DNA from 4 places in the Dactylosporangium sp. NPDC051541 genome. Region 3 is predicted to be linked to each of the others. Evidence: riboswitches for the same ligand, from Rfam matches in the RefSeq annotation. Region 3 holds a riboswitch; each other region holds the start of a gene.
What was found. Region 3 has a riboswitch for cobalamin ahead of ACIA8L_RS18250 (VWA domain-containing protein). Riboswitches for the same ligand answer to the same signal wherever they lie in the genome.
Positions count from the first base shown of each region.

Region 1: it holds a riboswitch for cobalamin, as region 3 does, so the genes downstream of both, ACIA8L_RS32025 (ribonucleoside-diphosphate reductase subunit alpha) here and ACIA8L_RS18250 (VWA domain-containing protein) in region 3, are expected to answer to the same signal.
Region 2: it holds a riboswitch for cobalamin, as region 3 does, so the genes downstream of both, bluB (5,6-dimethylbenzimidazole synthase) here and ACIA8L_RS18250 (VWA domain-containing protein) in region 3, are expected to answer to the same signal.
Region 4: it holds a riboswitch for cobalamin, as region 3 does, so the genes downstream of both, ACIA8L_RS10490 (CbtB-domain containing protein) here and ACIA8L_RS18250 (VWA domain-containing protein) in region 3, are expected to answer to the same signal.

Region 1 covers NZ_JBITDU010000008.1:60,103-64,307, reverse strand. Annotated here, with positions in the region: gene ACIA8L_RS32040 (hypothetical protein) at 1-86, shown strand, start outside; gene ACIA8L_RS32035 (maleylpyruvate isomerase family mycothiol-dependent enzyme) at 83-724, shown strand; gene ACIA8L_RS32030 (ABC transporter substrate-binding protein) at 879-1,805, shown strand; cobalamin riboswitch at 1,764-1,972, shown strand; gene ACIA8L_RS32025 (ribonucleoside-diphosphate reductase subunit alpha) at 2,126-4,205, shown strand, end outside.
Region 2 covers NZ_JBITDU010000016.1:146,283-150,487, forward strand. Annotated here, with positions in the region: gene ACIA8L_RS45695 (TetR/AcrR family transcriptional regulator) at 1-283, opposite strand, end outside; gene ACIA8L_RS45700 (alpha/beta fold hydrolase) at 294-1,217, opposite strand; gene bluB (5,6-dimethylbenzimidazole synthase) at 1,252-1,878, opposite strand; cobalamin riboswitch at 1,917-2,126, opposite strand; gene ACIA8L_RS45710 (TetR family transcriptional regulator) at 2,136-2,702, opposite strand; gene ACIA8L_RS45715 (nuclear transport factor 2 family protein) at 2,790-3,188, shown strand; gene ACIA8L_RS45720 (sensor histidine kinase) at 3,198-4,205, shown strand, end outside.
Region 3 covers NZ_JBITDU010000003.1:881,238-885,442, reverse strand. Annotated here, with positions in the region: gene ACIA8L_RS18250 (VWA domain-containing protein) at 1-1,674, opposite strand, end outside; cobalamin riboswitch at 1,734-1,862, opposite strand; gene ACIA8L_RS18245 (hypothetical protein) at 1,950-2,825, shown strand; gene ACIA8L_RS18240 (hypothetical protein) at 2,946-3,734, shown strand; gene ACIA8L_RS18235 (hypothetical protein) at 3,810-4,187, shown strand.
Region 4 covers NZ_JBITDU010000002.1:525,416-529,620, forward strand. Annotated here, with positions in the region: gene ACIA8L_RS10485 (catalase) at 1-1,521, opposite strand, end outside; cobalamin riboswitch at 1,626-1,758, shown strand; gene ACIA8L_RS10490 (CbtB-domain containing protein) at 1,792-2,016, shown strand; gene ACIA8L_RS10495 (CbtA family protein) at 2,018-2,875, shown strand; gene ACIA8L_RS10500 (flavodoxin family protein) at 2,872-3,453, opposite strand; gene ACIA8L_RS10505 (TIGR03557 family F420-dependent LLM class oxidoreductase) at 3,454-4,205, opposite strand, start outside.

The sequences.
Region 1 (4,205 bases), on a different contig from region 3:
CGTTGAACGATCCGGTCGTCGGTCCGCTCGCCGATTCGCTCGACAATCCAGTCGCCGATCCGGTCATTGCTCAGGAGGCGCTATGACTTCTCTTTGGTCCACAATGGACGACCAGCGGGCGGCCGTGGCCGATCTGCTGGAGTCGCTCACCCCCGACGAGTGGGGGCGGCCATCGCTGTGCGCGGAGTGGACAGTGCGCGACGTCGCCGCTCACCTGACCATGCAGCAATTGTCCGTGCGCGACATGATCGTGCGCACGCCGATCATCCTGCGCGCGAAGGGCGACATGAACCGCGCGATCCGCGACATGACCACCGCGCAAGTGCACACGCACACCGACGCCGAGCTGATCGCGCTCATCCGCGCATCGATCGGTTCGCGCAAACACACAGTCGGCGTCACCCGGTACGAAACGCTCACCGACATCCTCGTGCACACCCAGGACATCGCGCTCCCGCTCGGCCGCACCATCGCCACCCCGCCCGAGGCGGCCGCCGCAGCCGCGACCCGGATGATGACAATGCACTGGCCGCGCCCGTTCCCGATCAAAAAGCGCCTTCGGGGGTACGACCTGATCGCCACCGACACCACATGGCGCACCGGCACCGGACCGCGGATCGAAGGCCCGATGGGCACACTGCTGCTACTCGTGTGCGGCCGCCCGATCGCCCTCGACCACCTCACCGGCGACGGCGTGCAGCCCCTTCGTGCGGCGCTACAGTGATAGCCAGGTGCCCGGTTTCGCTGCTCCCCGCGGCGACCGGGGTCGTCTAGGCCGTTGGCGCGTTGGTGCTGTTCGTGTGTGGCCGCCCGGTCGCCCTTGACCACCTCGCCGGCGGCGGTGTGCAGGCCATGCGTGCGGCGCTACGGTCGTAGGCATGCGCCTGGTTTCGCTGCTCCCCTCGGCCACCGAGATCGTCTACGCCCTCGGGCTCGGCGACGACCTCGTCGGGGTCACGTTCGAGTGTGACGAGCCGGCGGCCGCGCGGCGTGACAAGACGATCGTCGTCGGCGGCAAGGACACGAAGGGCATGACGCCGGGCGACATCGACGCGTACGTGCGCGCGCAGTTCACCGCCGGGGCCGACCTGTACACGCTGCACGCCGGAGCCCTCGCCGCGCTCGCCCCCGACCTGATCCTCACCCAGGACCTGTGCCGGGTCTGCGCGCTGCCGTCCGGGCACGTCGAGGACGCACTCGAGCACCTCGGCTGCCGCGCCGACGTGCTTTCGCTCGACCCGCACACACTCGACGACGTCCTGGACACCATTCGTGCGGTCGGCGAACGCGCGAGTGTGAGCGAACGTGCCGAGGCACTGATCGCGCGGCTGCGGGCCCGGCTGCGCGCGGTCGCGGAGCGGGTGGCCGGACGCGCCCGGCCCCGGGTGCTCGTCGTCGAGTGGGTCGATCCGCCGTTCACCGCCGGCCACTGGGTCCCCGACCTCGTCACCGCGGCCGGCGGCGAACCCGTCGCGGCCCGGCCCGGGCAGCGGTCGGTGGAGACCGACTGGGCCGAGATGGTCGCGGCGCGGCCGGACATCGTGGTCGTCTCCCCGTGCGGTTACCACCTCGACGGCGCCGCCGAGCAGGCCGCCCTGGTCGCCCCGAAGTTCCCCGGCGCGCAGGTCTGGGCCATCGACGCTGACGGCCTCGTCGTGCGGCCCGGCCCCCGCCTGGTCGACGGTGTCGAAGCCCTCGCCGAGATCATCCATCCGCGACACGCCACAACTTCTAGTGGCGTGCATTCGCAGCCGTCCCCATATATGGTGTTGATCGCAGCTGGTTCGGTCGCTCCTCCAGGGTGACCGAGGCAAGAGGGAACCCGGTGCGAATCCGGGACTGCCCCGCAGCGGTGAGTGGGAACGACCGCCGTCATCAGCACTGGGCGCGATCACGCCTGGGAAGCGACGGCTATTAGGCATGCGCTCGACGCCCACGAGTCCGAAGACCTGCCAGCGCGCCGCACACCCGACGTGGGTGCGCGGCGGTCGAAGGCCGCGCGGGACGGCCGACGCCACCAGCCTGGGCCCCAACAGCGGCGTCGGCGCATGCCGCCGCGGGGCACGGGCGGCGTCCCCGCGTGCCCGTTCGACCGTCCACAGTTGAGGGACGAGAGGGAACGCGGATGCGGGTTGATGTGCTGCCGGTCGAAGCCGGCGCGGTTGTGCGCGCGGTCGAGCGCTGGGCGGGTGACCTCGACGAGGTCGACCCGTTGCGCGTCGCGAACCGTACGGTCGGCGGGCTGCCGGCCGGTGCCACCACCGACGAGCGGGACCGGCTGGCGATCCAGACGGCGGCCGAGCTGATCGGCGAGGAGCCGCAGTACTCGCGGCTCGCCGCGCGGCTCCTGGCCGAATACGTGCACCGGGAGGTGCGCGGGCAGGGCGTCACCAGCTTCAGCGAATCGATCGCATACGCGCACCAGCAGGGGCTCATCGGCGACGTGACGAACACGTTCGTGCAGGGCAATGCGCGCGAACTCGACGAGGCCGTGGACGTCGCGAACGACCTGCGGTTCGAGTACTTCGGCCTGCGCACCGTCGCCGACCGCTATCTGCTGCGCCACCCCGAGACCCGGCTGGTCGTGGAGACGCCGCAGTACTGGCTGCTCCGGGTCGCCTGCGGCCTGTCCACGACACCCGCGGAGGCGATCGGCTTCTACCGGCTGATGTCGTCCCTGGCCTACCTGCCGAGCTCGCCGACGCTGTTCAACTCCGGCACCCGGCACACGCAGATGTCGTCATGCTTCCTCGTCGACTCGCCGAAGGACGAGCTCGACTCCATCTACGAGCGCTACCACCAGGTCGCGCGGCTGTCGAAGTTCTCCGGCGGGATCGGCATCTCGTGGTCGCGCGTGCGGGGGCGGGGTGCGCTGATCCGCGGTACCAACGGGAAATCGAACGGGATCGTGCCCTTCCTCAAGACCCTGGACGCCGGGGTCGCCGCGGTGAACCAGGGCGGGCGGCGCAAGGGGGCCGCGTGCGTGTACCTCGAGCCGTGGCACCCGGACGTCGAGGAGTTCCTGGAGCTGCGCGACAACACCGGCGAGGACGCCCGCCGCACGCACAACCTGAACCTCGCCAACTGGGTCCCGGACGAGTTCATGCGCCGCGTCGAGGCCGACGAGGACTGGTCGCTGATCGACCCGACCGACGCGCCGGACCTGCCCGACCTCTACGGCGAGGCGTTCGACACGGCGTACCGGATCGCCGAGAAGCGGGCCGTGCGCACAGTCCGGGCGCGCGATCTGTACGCGCGCATGATGCGCACGCTCGCGCAGACGGGCAACGGCTGGATGACGTTCAAGGACGCGTCGAACCGCTTGTCCAATCAGACCGGTGCACCCGGCAACACCGTGCACCTGTCCAATCTGTGCACCGAGATTGTCGAAGTGAACAGTGACGACGAGACCGCGGTGTGCAACCTCGGCTCGATCAACCTCGGCGCGCACGTCACCACCGACGGCGTCGACTGGGTGAAGCTGCGTGCGACCGTGCGCACCGCGGTCACCTTCCTGGACCGGGTCATCGACATCAACTACTACCCGTCCACGCAGGCGGCGGCCTCCAACCCGCGCTGGCGCCCGGTCGGGCTGGGCCTGATGGGCCTGCAGGACGCGTTCTTCACCCTCGGTATGCCGTTCGACTCCGCCGCGGCGCGGGAGCTGTCGACGCGTGTGCAGGAGGAGATCTTCCTGACCGCGCTGGAGACGTCGGCCGGCCTGGCCGAGCGGTTCGGGTCGCACCCGGCGTTCGCCGAGACCCGCGCGGCCGCCGGCGTCCTGCACCCGGAGCTGTGGGGGACGCCGGTCGAGGGCGAGCGGTGGGCGGCGGTGCGGGCCCGGATCGCGGCGACCGGCCTGCGTAACTCGCTGCTCATCGCGATCGCACCGACGGCGACGATCGCCTCGATCGCCGGCTGCTACGAGTGCATCGAGCCGCAGGTGTCGAACCTGTTCAAGCGCGAAACCATGTCGGGGGAGTTCCTGCAGATCAACACGTTCCTGGTCCGGGAGCTGAAGGCGCGCGGCCTGTGGACGGCCGAGATCCGCGACCAGATCAAGCGGGCTGACGGTTCGGTGCAGGGGATCTCGGCGCTGCCTTCGGAGGTGCGGCATGTGTACCGCACCGCGTGGGAACTTCCGCAGCGAGCGCTCATCGACCTGGCCGCCGCCCGCGCGCCCTTCATCGACCAGTCGCAGTCGC
Region 2 (4,205 bases), on a different contig from region 3:
TGTTGCGCCACCCGCCGTCCGGCCCGTCGATGTCGACGTCGAGCTCCGCGTAGGCGGCCTCGATGACGCCGTCGAACAGGGCGCCCTTGTTCGGCAGGTGGTGGTAGAAGGCCATCGGGTTGACGCCGAGCTCGGCGCCGAGCTTGCGCATCGACAGCCCGGCGGGCCCGTCGCGGTCCAGGATCGCCAGCGCGGCCCGCACGATGTACTCGCGGGTGAGCGCCGGGCGGACCGGCCGGCCGGTGGCGTCGGTGGCCAGGGGGCGCTTCGCGGCGGGCGGCATGCCGTCGACCCTAACCGGCGAGGATCGCGCGCAGTGCGGCCGTCCACGGCCCGGCCCGGTCGAAGTAGGAGGTGTGGTGGCCGGGCATCGTCACCGCCTCGGTGCCGAGCCGTTCGGCCAGGACCAGTGCGGGTCGCCCGTAGTAGCGCCCGGCGGCCCGGGTGATGGCGCCGACGGCGAAGACGACCGGCACGCCGGCGAGGGCGGCGAGGTCCGGCTCGTAGTGCACGAACGGCCGCATCTCCGTGCGGACGAAGAACGGCTGGTTCGCACCGACCCGATCGCCGAACCCGGCCGGGTGCGCGGCGTAGGCGGATACCGGGATGCCGGTCGTCAGCGCGAACACGAACATCCCGGCCGCCGCGCCGCCGACGCGGGTGATCGGGCCGGTGATGGCGTCGAACACGCCGAGCCAGCGGTCCCGGTCCGGCAGGACGGTGAGAACCGGCGGCTCGTGCGCGACAACGGCGTCGACGGCGGCCGGGAAGGCCCGGGCCACCTCCAGGGCGATCGTCGCCCCGCCACTGTTGCCGAACACGAGCGCCGAGGAGTGCCCGGCCGCGCCGAGCACGGCGACGGCGTCCGCGGCCTGCTGCGTCACGTCGAACCGGCCCGCGTTGCGCCCGGTGCTGCGCGAGTTGCCGCGCCGGTCATAGGTGATGACCTCGAACTCGTCCGCGAGCAGCGCCGCCGGGTAGGTGTAGAACCCGGCGTCGCCGCCCCCGCCGGCGATCATGAGCAGCGGCGTCCCGCTCCCGCGCACCTCGTAGTAGAGCTCGTCCCCGTCGGCGCTGGCCCGCCCGGTGCGCACCGGCACCCGCTCCGCGAGGGCGGCCACCCGGGCCAGCTCCTGCGCCGGGGACCGCCGCGGATTGCCGCCGAACATGCCACCAACGCCCCGCACGACAGCCCCGGCCACCGCCCAACTCGTCATACGCCGTATAGTAGCTATACGACGTATAAACGCGCTAGCCGCCCCAGTGGTTCTCGTGGCGGACCTGGTCGAGGGGTGCGCGGCGGCGCCAGCCGTGCCGCTCCAGGTCGGGCACGTCGGCGAGGCGGCTGACCGGGCCGAGGCAGAGCCACGCCACGGGCCGGATCGCGGCCGGGATGCCGAGCAGGTCGCGGAGGAACTCCTCGCGGTAGAAGGACACCCAGCCGACCCCGAGCCCTTCCGCGGTCGCCGCCAGCCAGAGGTTCTGGATGGCCAGGCACACCGAGTACAGCCCGGCGTCGGCGATCGCGTGCCGCCCGAGGACCGCCGGCCCGCCCCGCGCGGCGTCGTAGGTGACGACCACCGACAGCGTCGACTCGAGCACCCCGTCGATCTTGATCCGGGCGAACCGCGCGGCCGCGTCGCCGTCGAGGGTCGCCGCGAACACGTCCCGCTCATGGGTCACGTGCTCGTGGAACGCCGCCCGCAGCTCCCGGTCGCGGACGACGACGAAGTCCCACGGCTGGGTCAGGCCGACGCTCGGCGCGGCGTGCGCGGCGGCCAGCACCCGATCCAGGGTGGCGGCGGGCACCAGGGCGCCGGTGAACTCGCCGCGCACGTCCCGGCGGCGGTTGATGATGTCATACAGGTCATGCGTCATGGGCAGGCTCCCGCTGCGCTCCGGCCCCGGGGCGGTCCCGGGGCACTCAAGCGCGAGGCCGGTCTTCGGACTCCCGGATCAGCACCAGACCACCCGCCTTCCCGGCCCCCTGCGGAGGGCCAGTGGCTACGCGAACGCGTGTGGGTGGCGGCTCCCCGGTCACCGCGGCGGGCCCGTCCCGGATTCGCACCGGGTTCCCAGATTCTCCCCGCCGTCGCCGGCCGGGCACCTCGCATCAGTACATGCCGGTCGGGACTCTACCCGCGGCCCGCCTCCGGGTCGGCGGCCAGGGCGGCCACGCACGGCCGGAGCAGCTCGACGATCCTCGCCGGGTCGGCGGTGGCGAGCTCGTCGGAGCGGATCAGATGGCGGGAGGCGGTGATGCCGAGCATGATCGCGCTGATGATGGCGGCCCGCAGGCCGGCGTCGTCGGCGGGGATGGCCTGGGTGATCTGGCTCTGGTATCGGGCCGCGCCGCCGCGGACGGCTTCGGCCGCCTCCGGGTTGGTCAGGACCGAGCGGAGGATCGCGAGGGAGGCGGCCGGTTCGTCGGTCAGGCGGCCGGCCAGCGCGGCGAGGATCTGCTCGGAGGCCGGGCCGGGCGACTCGGCGAGGTCGGGGACGGGGGCGGTGTCGATGACCCGCCGGAACAGTTCCTGTTTGGAGCCGAAGTAGTAGGTGACCAGACCCGCGTCGACGCCCGCGGCGGCGGCCACGGCCCGGATGGTCGCCCGGTCGTATCCGTCGGCGAGAAAGATGCCGGCGGCGGCGGTGAGGATCCGCGCCTCGGTGTTCCGGCGCTGCTCGGCCCGAGGTGTGGTCATTGCCGGACTCTACCGGTGTTGCCACGCGGGCGGTCCCGCCCTACAGTCGTTTCATTGGACGCATGTCCAATGAAACGGGGAGGCCGCATGTTGACCGATGTCCTGGCCCGGCGCCGCGAGCTGATCCTCGGCGGAAACGCCGACGGGTTCGCCGACCTGTTCGCGGCCGACGCGGTGATCGAGATGCCGTTCGGCGGGCCGCCCGGCGCCCCCACGCGGCTGGCGGGCCGCGAGGCGATCCGCGCCTACTCGCGGCAGGTCATGGCCGCACCGCTGCGGCTGGAGGAGTACGAGGTCACGACACTGCACCGGGCGGCGGACCCGGAGGTGGTGATCGTCGAGATGCGCACGTCGGGGGTCGTGACCACGACCAACCGGCCGTTCACCGCGATCGCCGTGCAGATCCTGCGCATCCGTGACGGGCGCATCGTGCACGTCCGCGACTTCCCCGATCCCCGCGGCCTGCAGGGCGCCCTCGGCGATTAGGGTGCGGGGGTGCGTCGCGTGGCTCTGCTCCTGCTCAAGGTGCCGGCGGTGGTGCTCGTCCTGCTGCCGCCGCTTGCCCTCACGCACCTGTACGGGGCGCTCACCTTTCCGGCGCTCGTCGCGCTCGTCGCCGGGAGCCGGGGGCTGGCGCAGGTCAGCCGCCGGTTGCAGGGGATCGAGCCGCCATATCCGGTGCGGCCGCAACTGCGGAAGGCCGAGCTCGGATGGTACTTCACCGGCTACGACTACCACCGTCAGCGCCCGATCGCGGTGCTGTCGCTGTGGTTCAACTGGATCGGGCGGGACCCGGCGACCTGGCGGGACCTGGCCTGGCTGGTCACCGACCCGCTGGTCGGGACCGTGCTGCTGCTGACCGCGCCGCTGCCGCGCCACGCGCGGTGGACGAAGGTCCTGCTCGGCCCCAACCGGCTGAGCGTTCGGGTCCGGGAGCTCGCCGACAGCCGCGCCGAGGCCCTCGACGCGCAGGCGGCCGAGCTGGAGCGGATCGAACGCGACCTGCACGACGGGGCGCAGGCGCGGCTCGTCGCGATCGGGCTCACGCTCAGCATGGCGCAGCGGGCGCTGCGGGAGCGGCCCGACGACGCCGACGCGCTGCTGAGCGAGGCCCGGGCGACCGCGTCCGACGCGGTGCGGCAGCTGCGGGACCTCGTCCACGGGATCCGGCCGCCGGTGCTGACCGAGCGGGGGCTCGTCGACGCGCTGCGGCTGCTGGCCATCGAGCATCCGCTGGCCGTCGACGTGGTGGCCGACGTGCCGGGGCGTCTGCCGCCGCCGCTGGAGTCGGCGCTGTACTTCGCGGCCTCGGAGCTGCTGACGAATGTGGCCAAGCACGCTCAGGGCAGTACCGCGGCGATCGAAGTTGTCCACAATGGACAGCAACTCACCCTGACCGTCACCGACAACGGGGTCGGCGGGGCGGACGCCGGGAGCGGGTCGGGGCTGGCCGGTGTGCGCAAGCGCCTGCGGGCGTTCGACGGTACGCTCACCGTCGGCTCC
Region 3 (4,205 bases):
CGCGGCCATCGAGCCGGAGGCGTCGACGACGAACAGGACGAGGTTCGCCTCCCGGCCGACCTTGACCGCCTCCCGGACGTCGCGGGCCTCGGCCCGGCGGGCGCCGCGCAGGGCGGCGGCGCGGATCGTGTCGGGGACGTGGAGGCTCGTGAGCTTGCCGCCGATCGGGGCCCGGGACCGCACGACCCGGCCGTGCCGGGAGACGGCGGGCGAGCGGCGCCCGGCGTGGGAGCCCGGCCGGCGGTTGGCCCGGCCGGCGATGGTGAGCAGCTTCGGTTTGTACGGCAGCCCGGCGAACGCCAGCTGTCCCGGCGCGCTAACACCGGGCATATCCGATAAATCCGATAAGTCAGACTCGCGCAGCGAGTCGGACTTATCGGATGAGTCGGTCTCGACCGGTGGCCGCTGCACGGGTGGCGAGGGCGGATCGACCGGCCCGGGCGGCGGCCCGGACTGCTCCGGCACGGTCGGCGGCGCCGACGATTCCGACATATCCGAATTGTCGAGCGGGCCGGGCGTGGGGTCGGGGCCGTCGTCCGGTGGTGGCGGGCCGTCGCCGTCCGGCGGGTCGTCGTCGGGGCCAGCCTCCTGCTCGAGGACCTCTTCGAGGCGGTCGCGGTCGGCGCCCGGCGGGTCGAGGGGGTCACGGCGGCGGCGGTGCGGCAGCGCGAGGCGGGCCGCGTCGCGCACGTCGGCCTTCGTGACGACGGTCCGGCCGTGCCAGGCGGCGAGCGCGACGGCGGTGCGGGCGACCACGATGTCGGCCCGGAGGCCGTCGACGCGGTACGCGAGGCAGATCCTCGCGATCCGGTCCAGCTCCTTGTCCGGCAGGGACACCGCGGCCAGCCGCGAACGGGCGATCACGATCCGCTCGGCGAGGGCGGCGTCCTCGGCGACGTAGCGGGCGGCGAACGCGGCCGGGTCGAGCTCGTAGGCGAGCCGGCGGCGCACGACCTCGGCCCGCGGTGCGGCCTCCTGCGGCGCGGCGACCCCGACGACCAGGCCGAACCGGTCGACGAGCTGCGGGCGGGGCTCGCCCTCCTCGGGGTTCATGGTGCCGACGAGCAGGAACCGGGCCGCGTGCTTGACCGAGACGCCGTCCCGCTCGACGTGGGCCCGGCCCATCGCGGCCGCGTCCAGGAGCAGGTCGACGAGGTGGTCCGGGAGCAGGTTGACCTCGTCGACGTAGAGGACCCCGCGGTTGGCCGCGGCGAGCAGGCCCGGCTCGTAGGCCTTGACCCCGTCGCCGAGGGCCCGCTGCAGGTCGAGCGTGCCGACGACCCGGTCCTCGGTGGCGCCCACGGGCAGCTCGACCAGCGCCGAGCGCCGCCGCTGGGAGCCCGGCCCGACGGCGTCCAGCTCCAGCTCAACGCCGACGGTGACGGTCGGCAGGCCGGGATCGTCCGGAATCGAGGTCAGCGCGGTGTCGACGGTGTGGGGGCCGTCGGGGCAGTCGGGGTCGGGGCCGGCCGGGTCGCAGGCGAAGCGGCAGCCGGCGACGACGTCGATGTCGGGCAGCAGCGACGCCAGGGCGCGCACGACGGTCGACTTGGCGGTGCCCTTCTCGCCGCGGACGAGGACGCCCCCGATGGCCGGTGACACGGCGGTGAGCAGCAGTGCCAGGCGCAGGTCGGCCAGGCCGACGACGGCCGAGAACGGGTATGGCGGGGTCACGGGCACTCTTCCCTTCGGCGGGTCCGCGCCCGCGAGGTGGCTTGGTATCGCAGCGGCCGGAGTCTCCTGACTGCCGGATCGCCGCCGCCCCTCGACCTTCCCGCCGTCGCCGGCCGTGGTCCGTGCGCTGAGGTGCGAACTCCCCGGTCACAGTGGCGGGACCGTCCCGGAATCGCACCGGGTTCCTCCACATACCGCAGCGCAATCCTGTCCCACCGGCCCCGGATCGTCAACGTGACCCTCACAATGCCCCACGACCGGCCGATGATGCGGATATGCGGCGCGTCCTCGACTCGGCCGCCCAGGCCGGGCTCTGCGTGCTCCTCGTGTGGATCGCGCTGATCGCGGCCACACCCCTGCGGCTGCCGGGCCTGGCCCCGGAGACCGCGGTCGCGCCGCCGGGGACGCGGGCCATGTGGCTGTGGAAGCCGGAGCCGCCGCGGCCGGTGGTCGAGTGGGCGGCCGCGAACGGGGTGCGGGCGCTGTTCGCGTACTACGACCCGGCGGCCGGCCCGGCCGAGCTCCAACGGCTGGCGACGCTGAAGCGCCTGTGCGACGAGGCCGGGATCATGCTCGACGCGCTCGGTGGCGACCCGTCCTGGACCAACGACCATGCCACCGCGCTGACCTGGGCGAACAGCGCCGCGGCGGCGGGCCTTTTCCACGCCCTGCACGTGGACGTGGAGCCCTATCTGCTGCCGTCCTGGCAAACAGATCAGGCGGCATTGGTACCCCCATATCTGGCGCTTTTGCAGCAAATGTCGGCGGCGACCGAGTTGCCGGTGGAGGCCGACGTGCCGTTCTGGCTGCCGACGGTCACGCTCACGGACGGGCAGAACCTCGCCGACGCCGTGCTCGCCCGCGTGGCCGGGATCACGGTGATGAGCTACCGCAACACCGCCACCGGCGCCAACTCGATCGTCGGGGTCGCCGACGACCTGCTCCGGCGGGCCGGCGCCCTGGCCAAACCGGTGCGGCTGGGCGCGGAGACGCAGGCGCTCGGCGACTGCTCCTACTGCAGCTTCCACGGCACCACGGAGGCGCAGCTGCACAAGACCCTGTCGGCGGTCGACACGGCCGCCCAGCGCTACCCGGCGTTCGCCGGCATCGCGGTCCACCAGTACGAGTCGTGGGTCGCTCTGAGCAGCTGACTTCCCGCACCGGTTTTGAGCCCCGACGGACCGGTTCCGAACCACGGCCTTCGCTCAACCGCCCGGCCGCCGCGCCGATCAGCCACTCGACAGCAAGTCATCTTGGGAAGGACCCCTCCGATGCGCCGTTCCGCCTCCATCGCCCTCGCCTGCGCCGCCGGTGCGGCCGCCATCCTCCCGGCGGCGACGCCCGCCGCGGCCGCGACGCCCGAGCTCGGGCTGGTGGTGCCGGTGCTCGCGCCGATGCTGCCGGGGCAGACGGGCTGGGTGGGCACGATGTGGGCGGCGAGCGACGACATCTGCAACGTGAAGGTCACGGCGAGCGGCACGGGCGTCACGGTGAAGTACCCGACCAACACCGCCACCTACAGCTCCCTGTCCAAGGGCGACTCGCTGGCCACCGGGCACCTGGACTACGCCGCGTTCAACGTCACGATGAACTCCAACACCCTGCTCGCCCTGGTGCCGCTGAAGCTCAGCTACTCCTACACGGTGAAGGCCGACGGGGCGACGGACTGCACCGGTACCGCCAAGACCGGCTCGGTCACGGCGACGCTCCCGGTGGTGTCGGTCTCCGGTGACGCCGTGGTGCAGAAGACGACCCAGGTGACCGTGCCCAAGGCGACCCCGGTCTGGTCGCAGCTGGTCTTCCAGTCGCGCAAGGCGGGCGTGGACAACCTGCAGGTGACGGTCTCCGGTGGGCCGACCGGCCTGGTCGTGAGCTACCCGCAGAACACCGGCACTTTCACGTCCCTGAGCAAGGGCAGCAGCCTGGCCGTGGGCACCGACGACTTCGCCGCGGTCAAGTTCGACGCGACGAACGTGGCCGCCGGGACCTACAAGCTGACGGTCAGCCTCAAGTACGGCAGCACCACCGACACGAACGAGCTCACGCTCGTCGTCGCCTAACGGCATCGGGCCGGTCGGTGTCGCCTCGGCACCGGCCGGCCCGCCGTCATGTCCACAGAGAGGTGGCAACACTCGATGATCCGCTCCCGGGCCCTGCTCGCCGCGGCCACCCTGGCCGTCGTGGCGGCGGGCATTTCCGCGTGTGGCAAGTCAGCGTCGAACAATGGGCCGGACAACACCAACCAGGAGATGAAGGCTCCGAAGGCGTCGGCGACCGCGGCCGACCGCCCCGAGACGACCTTCCTGGACGCGACCGCGCAGCACCTGTGTTCGGTGCAGTCGCAGGTGTACACGGACCCGGCCGCGATGGCCTCGGCGTACGCGTCCCAGCCGCTCTACACGGACCTCACGGCGGCGCAGGTCGAGCAGTTCCAGCAGCGGGTGATCAGCGACCCGGCGTTCGCCGACCGGCTGACCCAGCGGGTGCAGGCGACGTGCGGCCAGGCGAAGTAACTGAGAGCCCGGCGACAC
Region 4 (4,205 bases), on a different contig from region 3:
GTAGTGGTCGGCGAACGAGGCCGGGTTGGCCCGCACCTTCGGCGCCTCCGTGACGGTCACCGGCAGGTCCGCGAACGTGCCCTGGTCGGCGCCGGCCGGGAACGGGTTGCCGCCGTCGAGGGAGTTGGGGCGGTACGGTGCCACGCCGCCGTGCACCGCCTGCTGGTGGAAGCCGTCGCGGAGCATGTCGTTGACGGGCGCGTGCGGCCGGTTGATCGGGATCTGGTTGAAGTTCGGCCCGGCCAGCCGGGTGATCTGGGTGTCGACGTAGGAGAACAGCCGGCCCTGCAGCAGCGGGTCGTTGGTGACGTCGATGCCGGGCGGCAGGTGCCCGAGGTGGAAGGCGCTCTGCTCGACCTCGGCGAAGAAGTTCGTCGGGGTCCGGTCCAGCACCATGCGCCCGACCGGCTGCACCGGGGCGAGCTCCTCCGGCACGATCTTCGTCGGGTCGAGCAGGTCGACCCCGGCGAACGTCTCGTCCGGCGTGTCCGGGAAGACCTGCAGGCCCAGCTCGTACTCCGGGAACGCGCCGGCCTCGATGGCGTCGTAGAGGTCGCGACGGTGGTAGTCCGGGTCGACCCCGGCGATCAGCTGCGCCTCCTCCCAGGTCAGGGAGTGCACGCCGAGCTTGGGCTTCCAGTGGAACTTGACCAGGGCCGTCTCCCCGGCCGCGTTCACCAGCCGGAAGGTGTGGACGCCGAAGCCCTCCATCATCCGGTACGAGCGCGGGATGCCCCGGTCCGACATGTTCCACATCGTGTGGTGCTGGGCCTCGGTGTGCAGCGACACGAAGTCCCAGAACGTGTCGTGCGCGCTCTGGGCCTGCGGGATCTCGCGGTCCGGGTGCGGCTTGCCGGCGTGGATGATGTCCGGGAACTTGATCGCGTCCTGGATGAAGAACACCGGAATGTTGTTGCCGACGAGGTCAAAGTTGCCCTCCTCGGTGTAGAACTTCGTGGCGAAGCCGCGGGTGTCGCGCACCGTGTCGGCCGAGCCTCGCGAACCCAGCACGGTGGAGAAGCGGACGAAGACGTCGGTGCGCACGTCCTTGGCCAGGAAGGCCGCCGTGGTGACGTCGGCGGCGGTGCCGTACCCCACGAAATAGCCGTGGGCGCCGGTCCCGCGGGCGTGCACGACCCGCTCGGGGATGCGCTCGTGGTCGAAGTGCGTGATCTTCTCGCGGAAGTGGTGGTCCTGCATCAGGATCGGGCCGCGCGGCCCGGCCTTCAGCGAGTGGTCGGTGTCGCGCAGGCGGGTGCCGGTCGACGTGGTGAGGAACTCGCCCTGCTGCGCGTTGCTGATCGGCGGCGCCCCGGTCTTCGCCCCGGTGGGGCTGACCGTCTCCGGGGTTCCCTGCTCCTTGGACGGCGGCGGCGGGCCGGTCGGGTCGGTCGGCTCGGTCAAGGACGGCGTGACACTGCCCGGCTTGCCGGGCACATCGGGCGTCAGCGCATCGGTCACCTTGGCGGCCGCGGCCTCGACGACATCCTTGACCACCTCGGTTGGCTTGCGAGATTCCATATGGCCGCCGGTACCCGGGCGGATCGGGGCAAAACAATCCACCCGATCGATCAAGATCGTGAATCGCGGCACTGGCCGGGCCTGCGGATTGACGGCCGACGGTCGCTGCCCGTAGCGTCGGCGGTACTTGACGGCGACAGGAAGCCGGTGAAAGCCCGGCACGGTCGCGCCACTGTGAGTCGCACACCCCGAGGTGAGCGGTGAGTCAGACCCTCCGCCGTCAACTGCCACTGCACTAGAGGGACGCAAGATCCCTGAAGGAGGCTCCACATGAGCGTATCGTCACCGACCCCCGCGCCCGCCGCCGTCGCGACGCCGGTCGTCATCCCGCTGTCCCGGTCGCTGGTCTGGCTGGTCGGCACCGCCGCGTTCGCCGCCCTGCTCTACTACTTCATCGGCATCGACCAGGGCGCCGTCTCGGTCTTCGGCGCCGACGCCCACGTGCACGAGTTCGTGCACGACGGCCGGCACTTCCTCGGCTTCCCCTGCCACTGACATGGAGAAGCGCATCATCTTCCGCGGCGCCCTCGCCGGGCTCGCCGCGGGCCTCGTCGCGTTCGTCTTCGCCCGCATCTTCGCCGAGCCGCTGATCCAGCGGGCCATCGACTACGAGGGCGGCCGCGACGAGGCCCAGCACGCCCTCGACTCGGCCGCCGGCGTGGGCGGCGCCGACGAGCACGGCGCCGAACTGTTCAGCCGGACCGTGCAGGGCAACATCGGCATCGGCGTCGGCATGCTCCTGTTCGGCCTGGCCATGGGCGCCCTGTTCGCCGTCGCCTACATGATCTGCCTGGGCCGGGTCGGCAACCTGCGCCCCCGCAACCTGGCCGTCGCCCTGGCCGGGGCCGGCTTCCTGACGCTCGCCTTCGTGCCGTTCCTCAAATACCCGGCCAACCCGCCCGCGGTCGGCCACGAGGAGACCATCGGCCAGCGCAGCGCGTACTACCTCATCATGGTCCTGGCCTCGATCGCGTTCCTGATCCTGGCCGTCGTCCTGGGCCAGCGCCTCAAACCGCGCTTCGGCACCTGGACCGCCACGGTGCTCGCCGGCGCCGCGTTCGTCGTGGCCGCCGGGGTCCTGGGCTTCCTGCTGCCGACCTTCGGCGACCTGCCGACGAACGTCGCCGACTACGGCCGGCACGCCTCCGAAACCCCGCTGCCCCTGCGCAACGAGGCCGGCGACATCGTGTTCCCGGGCTTCGACGCGGACCTGCTCTACGAGTTCCGCCTCTACTCCCTCGGCGCGCAACTGCTCCTGTGGACCGTGATCGGCCTGACCTTCGCCCCATTGGCCGAGCGGCTCCTGGGCCACCGCCCGATCCGCGTGGAGGAGCCGACCACCGCCGCCGTCTAGTCGTCCTTGTAGGGGCTGTCGGCCAGGAGTTTGGCGAGATGAGCGGCGTGGGCGGCCAACGTCTTGGTCGCCGCGCCGGTCGTCTCCGGCTTCGGGCCGGCGTCGGCGTAGTCGAGCTTGCCCATCGCCTCGCCGACCCAGTATGTGCCGCCGCCCGCCGGGATCGTGAAGCCGACGTCGTTGAGGGCCTGGAAGACCTCGGCGGTGACGTGGTGGGCGCCGTCCTCGTTGCCGACCACGCCGACGACGCCGACCTTGCCGTGCATCGTCGGCTGGCCGATCTCGGCGTCGAGGCGCTCGAGGACGACCTTGCAGATCGACGCCGGCTGGCCCATCCAGATCGGGGTGGCGATGACCAGGATGTCGGAGCCGAGCAGCTTCGTGCGGATCTCCGGCCAGGCGTCGCCGTCGCCCTCGTCGGTGGTGACGCCGTACTTCACGTCGTGGTCGGCGACGCGGATGACCTCGCCGTCGACGTCGTGGTCGGCCAGGGCGGTGAGGATCTCCCGGCCGAGCAGCTCCGAGCTGGACGGGGCCGGTGACTTCTTGAGGGAGCAGACGAGCACGAGGGCGCGCATCTACAGGAACTCCTTCCGGTACAGGTCGATGAGCTCGGCGTAGTTCGGCCCGATGTTGGCCACGTAGACCTCGTCGAACCCGGCGTCCTCGTAGGCCTTGAGCTGCTCGGCCTGCTTGCGCGGGTCGGGGCCGCAGGCGATCGCGTCGGCCACCTGCTCCTTCGTGACCAGCTGGGACGCCTGCTCGAAGTGCTTCGGCGACGGCAGGACCTGGGACAGCTCGCCGGGCAGGCCGGAGTTCGGCCACAGCCGGTGCGCGATGTTCACACCCTCCTGCTCCGTCGCGGCGTAGCTGGCCTTGAAGCCGCCCTGGACCGGCTTGTCGCCGCCGCCGGCCGCGCGGAAGCCCTTGACGAGGTCCGCGTCGGGCATGGTGAGGATGTAGCCGTCGGCGATCCGGCCGGCGAGGTCCAGGGCCTTCGGGCCGAACGCCGACATGTACACCTTCGGCGGCGTCGCCGGGCGGGTGTACACCTGGGCCTGCTCGACCTCGTAGTGCGGGCCGCGGTGGTTGACGAACCCGCCGTCCCACAGCTTCCGCATGACGTCGACGGCCTCTTCCAGCATCTCCAGGCGCTCACCGGCCGACGGCCACCGCGCGCCGGTCACGTGCTCGTTCAACGCTTCACCGGTACCGACGCCGAGCACGAACCGGCCGTCGTGCAGGACGGCGCTGGTGGCCGCCGCCTGGGCCGTGACGGCCGGGTGGATGCGCTGGATCGGGCAGGTGACCGCGGTCGTGACGGGGATCG